Regions from separate parts of the Paenibacillus sp. RC84 genome, predicted to be linked through region 1. Evidence: riboswitches for the same ligand, from Rfam matches in the RefSeq annotation. Region 1 holds a riboswitch; the other holds the start of a gene.
The links. Region 1 has a riboswitch for cyclic di-AMP ahead of ABH899_RS23785 (TrkH family potassium uptake protein). Riboswitches for the same ligand answer to the same signal wherever they lie in the genome.

Region 1 (4,607 bases):
CAGATGTTCACCTGCCAGATAAGAGCCGAGAGCCGCCGCCAGCATCAGGATCGTCGCGTAATCGCGCAGAAAGCCGATTTTCACGTGCGCGGTCAGGAAGGCTCCCGCATACCCGATAATGGCGCCGACCGCCAGCCCGCCCAGCGCGGTTTTCACAAACTGCCAGGCGCCTGAAGCGACGGATACGTGCTCCGTTCCCAGAAGGATAGCAATCAGCGAGAAGGTAAGGATGGAGCCCGTAGCGTCATTGAATGCCGATTCGCTCTCCACCGTCTCGCGCACCTTGGTCCGGATTCTCACCTGTTTGAACACGGGAATAAGCGTAGCCGGATCGGTGGAAGAGATGATAGCTCCTAGGAGAAGCGCGTGCAGCCAGGGCAGGCCGAGAAACCAGTGGGAAGCGGCCGCGACCGCCGCGCACGTAAGAATGACACCCGGTATACTGAGCAGCGTGACGGAGATCCAGACATGCTTCAGCCCGCTCAGCCGGATATTGCGCCCACCGTCGAACAGAATAAGCGTGGAGCCTACGACCAGGATGAACTGGTTGGTCAGCGAGCTGCTCGGTTCGGCGATCCAGTGAAACGCTTGCCCGAAAATCATCCCCGCGATCAGAAAAAGCGCCACATCGGGCAGGCGCAGCCATCCCGCCAGTTTGCCGAACAACATGCCCAGAACGACAATCAGGATAAATAAATACAGCTCATAGTCAATAAGCTGTGTCAAAGCATTCTCCATGCGCATACGCCCCTTTCCCGCTTCTTACCGAATCGCGCGGCTCTCAAACGTATCGATCTGCTCTTTCGTGCCGATGACGACCATCACGTCTTTCTCGTGCAGGACGTCTTCGGCGGTAGGCGCGATAATCACGTCGTCCGTCTTATTGATGGCGACGATATTGCAGCCGTACTTGGCCCTCGGATCGAGCTCCTTTAGAGTAAGGCCGGAAATACGCCGGGAAACGACGAGCTCCGCGATCGTGTAGTTTTTGGACAATTCGATGTAATCGAGAAGGTTCGGCGACACCAACTGGTGAGCCACGCGCACGCCCATATCCCGCTCTGGAAAGATAATCCGGTCCACGCCGATTTTCTCAAGCACCTTGGCATGCTGATCGGTCAACGCCTTCGCGACGACCGTTTTAACGCCAAGCTCCTTAAGCAGAATCGCCGCCATGATACTCGCCTGGATGTTGTCTCCGATAGCCACGACGGCGCAGTCGAAATTGCGGACGCCGAGCGAGCGTAGAACCTCTTCGTCCGTCGCGTCCGCAACTACGGTATGGGTGAGCTTGTCGCTCATCTCGTCTACTTTCTCTTCGTCTCTGTCGATGCCCAGCACCTCGTGCCCGAGCTGAGTCAATTCTTGGGACAAGCTGGAACCGAAGCGTCCGAGTCCGATAACTGCATATTGAATGAAAGCCATTGTTTTGTTTCTCCTTAACCTATCGTGATTTTTCCTTCGGGATAACGGTACAGTTCTTTCTCGGCTTTAGGCTGCAGCGCATACGCCAACGTCAAAGGCCCGAGACGTCCGGCGAACATGGTCAGGGCGATCATAACCTTGCCGAACACGGTAAGCTTCGTGGTCAGCCCCAGGGTGAGTCCTACAGTCCCGAATGCCGAAGTCACTTCATACAAAATCATAAGAAACTCGTGATCTTCCGTCGTAGACAGAAGCATGGTAACGAAAATAACAAGAAAGAGTGCAAACATCGTCAGAGTGATCGCCTTCAGGATGCGTTCCTTGCCGAGACGATTGCGGAAGAAGACGATATCTTCTTTTCCCCGCACCATCGCCACGATTGCCCCGACCAGCATCGTAAACGTAGTCGTCTTGATCCCGCCCCCGGTAGATCCGGGAGAAGCCCCGATAAACATCAGGATGATCATGAAAAATTGAGTGGCTTGGCGGAGAGAAGCGAGATCAAGCGTGTTCGCCCCCGCCGTACGCGGTGTGACCGATTGAAAGAACGAAGCGAGAATCTTGCCGCCGAAGTCCAATGAACCCAGCGTTTTCGAATTGGAATACTCGAAGATAAAAATAACAAGCGCCCCGGTCACGATCAGAATGCTTGTGGCGCTCAGCACCACCTTGGAGTGAAGGGTCAGCCTCTTCGTTTTCCGGTAATCCATCACATCGGACATCACGATAAAACCGATCCCGCCCAGAACGATGAGCGCCATCGTCACTACATTGGTAATAAAATCGTCGGCGTAAGCGGTCAGCGAAGAGAATGGGCCGGTAATGGGACCGAACAGGTCAAACCCGGCATTGTTGAAGAAGGAAACGGCATGCCAGATGCCGTAGTACAACCCCTTCGGAAAACCGAGATCCATCGACCAGCGGGCGGTAAAAAGGACAGCCGCGATTCCTTCGATGCTCAGCGAGTAGATCAGTACTTTCCGGAAAAGGCGGACAATGCCTTCCATGCTGCCCTGGTTCAAGGCTTCCTGAAGCAGCAGCCTTTCGCGGAGCGATATCTTCTTGCGCAGGATGAAGGCAAAAAGCGTCGCCATACTCATGAACCCGAGGCCGCCGATTTGAATCAGCGAAATGATAACAATTTGCCCGAACATCGTAAAATGCGACCCGGTGTCTACCACGACCAGACCTGTTACACAGGTAGCCGAGGTGGCCGTGAAGAGGGCGTCGATGAACGGAAGCGGCAGCCCGTCCGTTGACGAGACCGGCAGCATCAGCAGGCCGGAACCGATGAGGATAATGAGGGCAAATCCGAGAACAAGGATCTGCGGCGGCGTAAATCTCGACTTTTTTAACACATAATTTCCTCCTATATGAAGCACAAAAAAGACACTGGAAACCCACTGCCTTTCGGTTATGGTTCCTGCTGTCGCCTACGAGGTTAGCTGACGGATTCGGATGTACAGGCCACCCTATTTACCCTGCCCTATTCAGGCACAAGCGGTAAAATTCACCCCAATGTATGGTTCCCCCGTTTTCCTGCGGAAATTCGGCGTATGAAGTTGCGCGAAGAAATGAATCATCCGCATTATATATCTGTTATTAAACAAGCACAAAGCCCTTTTAACCGGATTTTACGGGGGGAAACCTGGACAATCTTCCTGCAGCTAACTGGGAGTCACGAATTGGCATCCTTACGCAAACTGTGATACGGTTAAAAAAACGATCGGAGAAGGAGCTGACCATGAAAAAATACGGTCTGGATAAACCGCTGCTGCTGCTCGCCCTGACCGGATTCCTTCTATATGCGGCCGTAGTTTTCATCTATAATACCGGAGCCGCTCCCGCCGGTTCCGATCCTTACGAAACGGCAGCCTCCATTACGAAAGAACAAGCCGCGGAGGCAGCGGTCGCATGGCTGCGGCAAAGGCAGGGCGCCGATACCGTAAACGGTTCCGGCGTCGTTACGGGCGGCGGGGCTCCCGGCACATTCGTCAGCTACCAATCGGAGAAGGAACTCAGCGGTTATCTCACCAAAGAGAAGCTTCAAACGTTGTATGACAAAAGCTACGCCAGCCGGGTGCCCGTCGATTACTATCGGGTAGAAGTCACCGAGGCTTCCCCTTCGGTCCGGAAGTCGATCATCGATATCCATATGACCACGAAAGCCGTCATCGGCTGGTCCGGCCTCGGCGGCGAAGCCCAGGCCGCCGTGTCCGCGGCCGATGCGGAGAAGCTCGCCCGGGAAGCGATAGCGAGGCAGGGCTACGAAGAGGCGGAGTTCGAGCGGATCAGCCCGCCTGCCGCCAAGTCCGGTCTGCTGCTGTTCGAGCGGCGGAAAGAGCCTGTCGGGGACGCTAAGCTGACGATCAGCGTGAAACTGGACGGAACCTCCGTTGCCTCGTTCACCCAATCGTTCCGGCTCCCCGACGCTTTTACGTCTTGGCTGGAACACCAGGAGGATACCGCCTCCATGTGGACCCGCATCAGCTTGTGGGGCAACGGCCTGATGGCCCTGATCGCCCTCGGCTATACCGTCCTTAAATGGAGGACGGTCGATTTTTCCCGGGGCGTCCTGCTAACGGCGGTGTATGCCGTGATCTACGTCATGAACAACATCAACATGTATCCGGCTTATAAAGCCGGCAGTACGCTGACGAGCAGCGGCCAGGAAGCGATGCTTTCGATCGTGCTGATCAACTTCGTGACGCTGCTGATGGCCGCAGCCGTCTACTTCTCTTTCACAGCGGGCGATGCCCTGTGGAGACGCGAAGGAAAGTCCGTCATGCCCCGCTGGCGCGACGCCGACTTCGGCTCGCGCGTAACCCGCAGCATGGCGCAGGGCTATCTGCTCTGCCTGTTCCTGCTCGGCCTCCAGCAGGTGCTGTTCCTTGTGGCGGAGAAAGGCTTCGGCGTCTGGTCGGTGAACGACCCGATGTCGTCTCCCCGCAACATGCTGCAGCCCGCTTTGCTTCCGCTGATGGCTTGGGCGGCGGGCATCTCCGAGGAGGCCACCTTCCGGCTGCTCGGCATCGCCCTGTTCAGCAGGCTGCTCCGGTTCAAATGGCTGGCCGTGCTTCTGCCCAGCCTCATCTGGGCGGCGGGACACACCGCCTACCCGATCTACCCGGTGTACACCCGGCTGATCGAGGTAACGGTGCTCGGCCTCGTGTTCGGCTACG
Region 2 (4,607 bases), on a different contig from region 1:
TTGCCGCCCGGCTTGGCCGCCATCCGGTCCGCCACTTCCTTCTGGATCATCACGACGATGTTTTCGAGCGGAAGCTTTTCTTCGAGCAGCTTCATGATGATCGGCGTCGTGATGTAATACGGAAGGTTGGCGACGACACTGATTCCGGACAAGCCGGAGAATTTCTCCTCGATCAGCTGCCTCAGATCGAGCTTCAACACGTCGCCGTGGACGACCTCGGCCGTCGGATAGGGCGACAGCGTCTCCCGCAGGATGGGGAGCAGACGCTGGTCGATCTCTACCGCCACGACGCGGCCGGCCTCTTTCGCCAGCTGCTGGGTCAGGGCGCCGATTCCGGGCCCGATCTCCAGCGCCCCCTTCTCGGGAGTAAGCTCCGCCGCGGAGATGATGTTGCGCAGAACGTTGCCGTCCGTCAGAAAGTTCTGTCCCAGACTTTTTTTGAGCACCAGATTGTGCCGGTTTAGAATATCTTTGGTCCGTTTGGGCGTTGCCACATCTTCAGAAGCAAAGGACGGGCCGCTGCCTTGTTCATTTAATTTCATAGTCATCCTCCAAGCTTCCGTCCCTGACGAAAGCTGCCTGTGCGTAAATTATTGATCCGGACGGTCCAACTGCTCTACGGCAGCTTCGAACTCTTCCCGGGAAATTTGAAAAGCGGCGCAGCGCTTGTAAAACTGCTTACCATTACAATACCCGATTCCGAGCTTTTTTCCTACTTCCAGTCGTCTGGCCGCTGCATCGGGATGAACAACGAGGCCGGCGGCGATCAGATCCTCCCATGTCAAAAGAGACGCGGCGCCCTCATATTCGGTCTTTACGTTCGCCAGAGCGGACCGTATAGCGTCCGGAGTCGCGTTCTCGACTCCGATATCCCCCCGCTTCTCGGCAAGTTCCTGGGGGAGAAAAGCATGTTTGCAGCCGGGCACCTTGCCCGAAATGATTTTACGGATGCGCTCACCCGCATGATCCGGATCCGTAAAGACGATGACCCCTCTGCGCTCCTGGGCCAGCCGGATACGATCCAGAATTGCCCGGTTGATTGCCGATCCTCCGGTTTCGATCGTATCCGCTTCAACCGCCCGCTTGATAGCGGTCGTATCGTCTTTTCCTTCGACAACAATGATTTCTTTGATCATGTTCTTTATCCTCTCTTAAGCGCACAAAAAGAAGAGGGTGTCCCTCTTCTTTTTGCATACGGTTTGTTACCGGTTTGTAAATCTTCGTTACAGGTAACATGTTATCCTAATCTTGTGTCGGTTTATTCGGACCGATGACGTAAACGGTATATCCCCGTTTCACACCGAAAGTCTTGGCATAACTCATACTGTCGAAATAAACGTCCATTTTCTGGCCTTTAATAGCACCGCCCGTATCTTCTGCACGGCGGTATCCGATGCCTTCAATGTACACCCACCAGCCTAACGGCACGACTGATGTATCTACGGCAATCGTCTGGCCTTGAACAGGCTTCGTTCCGCTGGCGGTCCGGTTGCCTACGCCCGGCTCTTCGGAAGAGTAAGCGGTCAAGGTAACGTTCTTTAATATTTTCTTCGCGTCTATGTCGGTACCTGCTTTAGTTACCTGCTTAGGCTTAACCGGTTCGGATGCGGCTGCCACCGTAACGACCGGATTTTTTGTGCCTATAGCCACAATCTTATCCACACTGGCGTTTTTGACTGCTTGATCGATAACTTGCTCGGATACGAGTTTTCCGTTTTCGAAAATCTTCTCTTTCTTTTTGACCAATACGCCTTCCTGGCCTTCCTGTACGACCTGCTCTTTGCCTTTCAGCAGATCCTCATCGGATTTCTTGACCACACTGAATGCGATGGGCTCCGAAATTTCTTCCGTTTCTTTCTTCACCCGGACAACTTCGATAGCCGCATTGGCTGAAAGCTCCGTGTCTTTGGCCGGAGTCACTTTGTCGTGCTCTCCCAGCGAAATATTTGAATCTTGCAGAACTTGATCTACCGTTTTCGCAGTGGTATGCACAGTTTGTGTCTGCCCGTCGGCAGTTAGCTGCACGGGTGATGCATGATCAATGACAATCTTCTGACCGTCTTGAATCTTGCCGTCAAGCGGCATAGATACCTGATCGTGCTCACCGATTGTAATGGCTTGTTCATCCAGTAGGCGCTGTAGGACCCATTGTCTTGTTTCCACAACGGTTTCTCGTCCGTTTACCACCAATGATACGCTTTTACCAGCCGTACCGTATAACAACACCAAAAACATGAAAGTCAAAGCGAATGAAATGATAGCTGCAAGAATGATCATACGCAAGTTTTCATGCTTCCATCGCAATGCGAAGGACATGCTGGATGATCGCTTAACATGGGTCTCTGATTGCGAGATATTGCCCACTTCTTCGGTCCTCCTTCAAAGCCTCGCCTCTGTGATACGCATGATGATTTGGACGCGACTTAGGTTTATTTGGCGGTTCCTAACGGAACCCTTGCAATTGGCTTCTTTCCCGCCGGCTGACCGGTTGCTCTCAGTCTCTACGGGGTCGGCATCACCTCCGCTTGATGTTTATGCGGGTCGAATACCCGTCCGATATGGAACAAAAAAGGCCATCGGAAAGAGAAAGCTTCCCGGTGGCCTGTGTGTGAGCGCGACTAAACAGAATGACACGACAGTTGGTATCTCTCCCGGTACGCTTACGAGGTTAGCTGACGGATTCGGGCCGTGAGAGCTGCCCTACTCGCCGGCGGTGCTGCCTGCACCTGCCATTGAGATTCACCCCAAATTGTTTCCTGTTGTATCGGCCCAAAGCTGTTCCGACCTTGACAGCGGTTCCCCCGTTTTCCTTTTACGGAAACTCAGCGTTAAAACTTGGCGTTTATTAAGTTATCATGAAAGTATATTACGCTCAAATATCCAACCTGTAAAGGGGGCATATTCCCTAAAAATAAGCAAATTTAACCAAACCAACGGCATTTATCTAATTATCTTGCAGTCGTTCTCCTTTTTTCTCCCGTTATCTCGCTTCTAGTTTTCCCCATTTCCGCCGTTCCGCTTGGGCATTGGGCTTCCAGGCATTTTTTGACTATAATAAAAGATACGGCAATCCGCCCGAAAAGGCCGAAAGCCGCAATAACCGATTGAAGAAAAGCAGGTGAAGGCATGAATCCGATTCTTCACATTTCCCGTCTCAGCGGAGGCTATTTGCCCGGAAAACCGATTCTCCGCGATCTCGAAATTACAGTCGGACAAGGTGAAATGGTCGGTCTGATTGGACTCAACGGAGCGGGAAAAAGCACGACCATCAAACACATCCTCGGGCTCCTGAAGCCGCAGGAAGGCAGCGTCCGCATCCGTAACCGGACATTGGAGGAAGATCCGCTCGGCTACCGGTCCTCGTACTCTTTCGTCCCGGAGTCTCCCGAATTGTACGACGATCTGACGATTGAAGAGCATTTGGAACTGACGGCGATGGCTTACGATATTCCGAAGGAAGCGTTCAAGGAACGTGCCGGCCGCCTGATGAGCGAGTTCCAGATGGAGCCTAAGCGCAAAAGCTTCCCGGGCCAGCTATCCAAAGGGATGAAGCAGAAAGTCATGATCATGAATGCGTTTCTTGTCGAGCCCGCGCTTTATGTCATTGACGAGCCGTTCCTCGGCCTTGACCCGCTGGCGATGCGCTCTCTTCTCGACATTATGGCGGACTTCAAGAGCAGGGGCGCCAGCTTCCTGATCTGTTCCCACATCCTGGCCACGATCGAAAGATACTGCGACCGGTTCGTCGTTCTCCATCAGGGACGAATTCTTGCCCAGGGCACACTCGACGAGCTGAGACAACAAACCGGGCTGTCCGATGCGACCCTGGACGAGCTGTTCTATGAGCTGGTGCGGAGGAATCCGGCATGAACCAAGAAGCAGCCGTTCACAGAGAGGGCACGGCCGGGGCTGTCCGTCAGCTGTGGAAGCGCAGATTCGACCATTACCGCCAGGAAACGTCCCGTTACTGGGCTTATGTCGCAAGAAGCCAATTTTTCGGTTTTCTTTTCCTGATTTTTATCGTTTCTTCCTATTATTATGCAAAAATACTTCAGCAGCTTCCGACATCTTTTCCTTACATTTGGATCGTTCTGCTCGTCCTCGTTCCGGCTCTCGCAGCCGGCTCAGTGCGAACCCTTCTAAAGAATGCGGACCGGGTGTTTCTGCTTCCTCTGGAACCCGTTATGAACGTGTTCTTCCGGGCGGCTTTCCGCTACAGTCTGGGGATCCAGGCCGCACGATCCATCGTTCTGATGCTGATTGCATGGCCTTTATACAAACACTGCACGGGTACGGAAGGACAGCCCTTGTGGCTGATGGCGATTTTTGTTCTTCTAATAAAAACAGCCAACCTGCTCGGCTCGTGGCAGGAAGGCCGTTTTTCATCCCCCGGATGGCGTCTGATCTCAGCGGGTTACCGCTGGGTCTTAAGCGCAGCCGTCGTTTTCGCCTTGTTCGGTACGGGACCGCTTCCGGGCGGGGTCGTTCTATTGGCGGGACTTGTCGTCTGGGCGGTCATGTACAGGCTTGGGCCCGGTCGGCGGGCAATCGGCGTAGCCTGGGATTACCTCATCGACAACGAGCGCAAACAGCAGTACCGCCTGTAC

Region 2: linked by a shared signal. The riboswitch ahead of ABH899_RS27305 (resuscitation-promoting factor) and the one ahead of ABH899_RS23785 (TrkH family potassium uptake protein) in region 1 are both predicted to bind cyclic di-AMP.

The regions. Positions count from the first base shown of each region.
Region 1 covers NZ_JBGBYL010000011.1:125,585-130,191, reverse strand. Annotated here, with positions in the region: gene ABH899_RS23795 (cation:proton antiporter) at 1-738, opposite strand, end outside; gene ABH899_RS23790 (potassium channel family protein) at 763-1,425, opposite strand; gene ABH899_RS23785 (TrkH family potassium uptake protein) at 1,440-2,783, opposite strand; cyclic di-AMP (ydaO/yuaA leader) riboswitch at 2,841-2,990, opposite strand; gene ABH899_RS23780 (CPBP family intramembrane glutamic endopeptidase) at 3,170-4,607, shown strand, end outside.
Region 2 covers NZ_JBGBYL010000016.1:46,680-51,286, forward strand. Annotated here, with positions in the region: gene rsmA (16S rRNA (adenine(1518)-N(6)/adenine(1519)-N(6))-dimethyltransferase RsmA) at 1-542, opposite strand, end outside; gene rnmV (ribonuclease M5) at 591-1,136, opposite strand; gene ABH899_RS27305 (resuscitation-promoting factor) at 1,243-2,364, opposite strand; cyclic di-AMP (ydaO/yuaA leader) riboswitch at 2,644-2,838, opposite strand; gene ABH899_RS27310 (ABC transporter ATP-binding protein) at 3,127-3,870, shown strand; gene ABH899_RS27315 (ABC transporter permease) at 3,867-4,607, shown strand, end outside.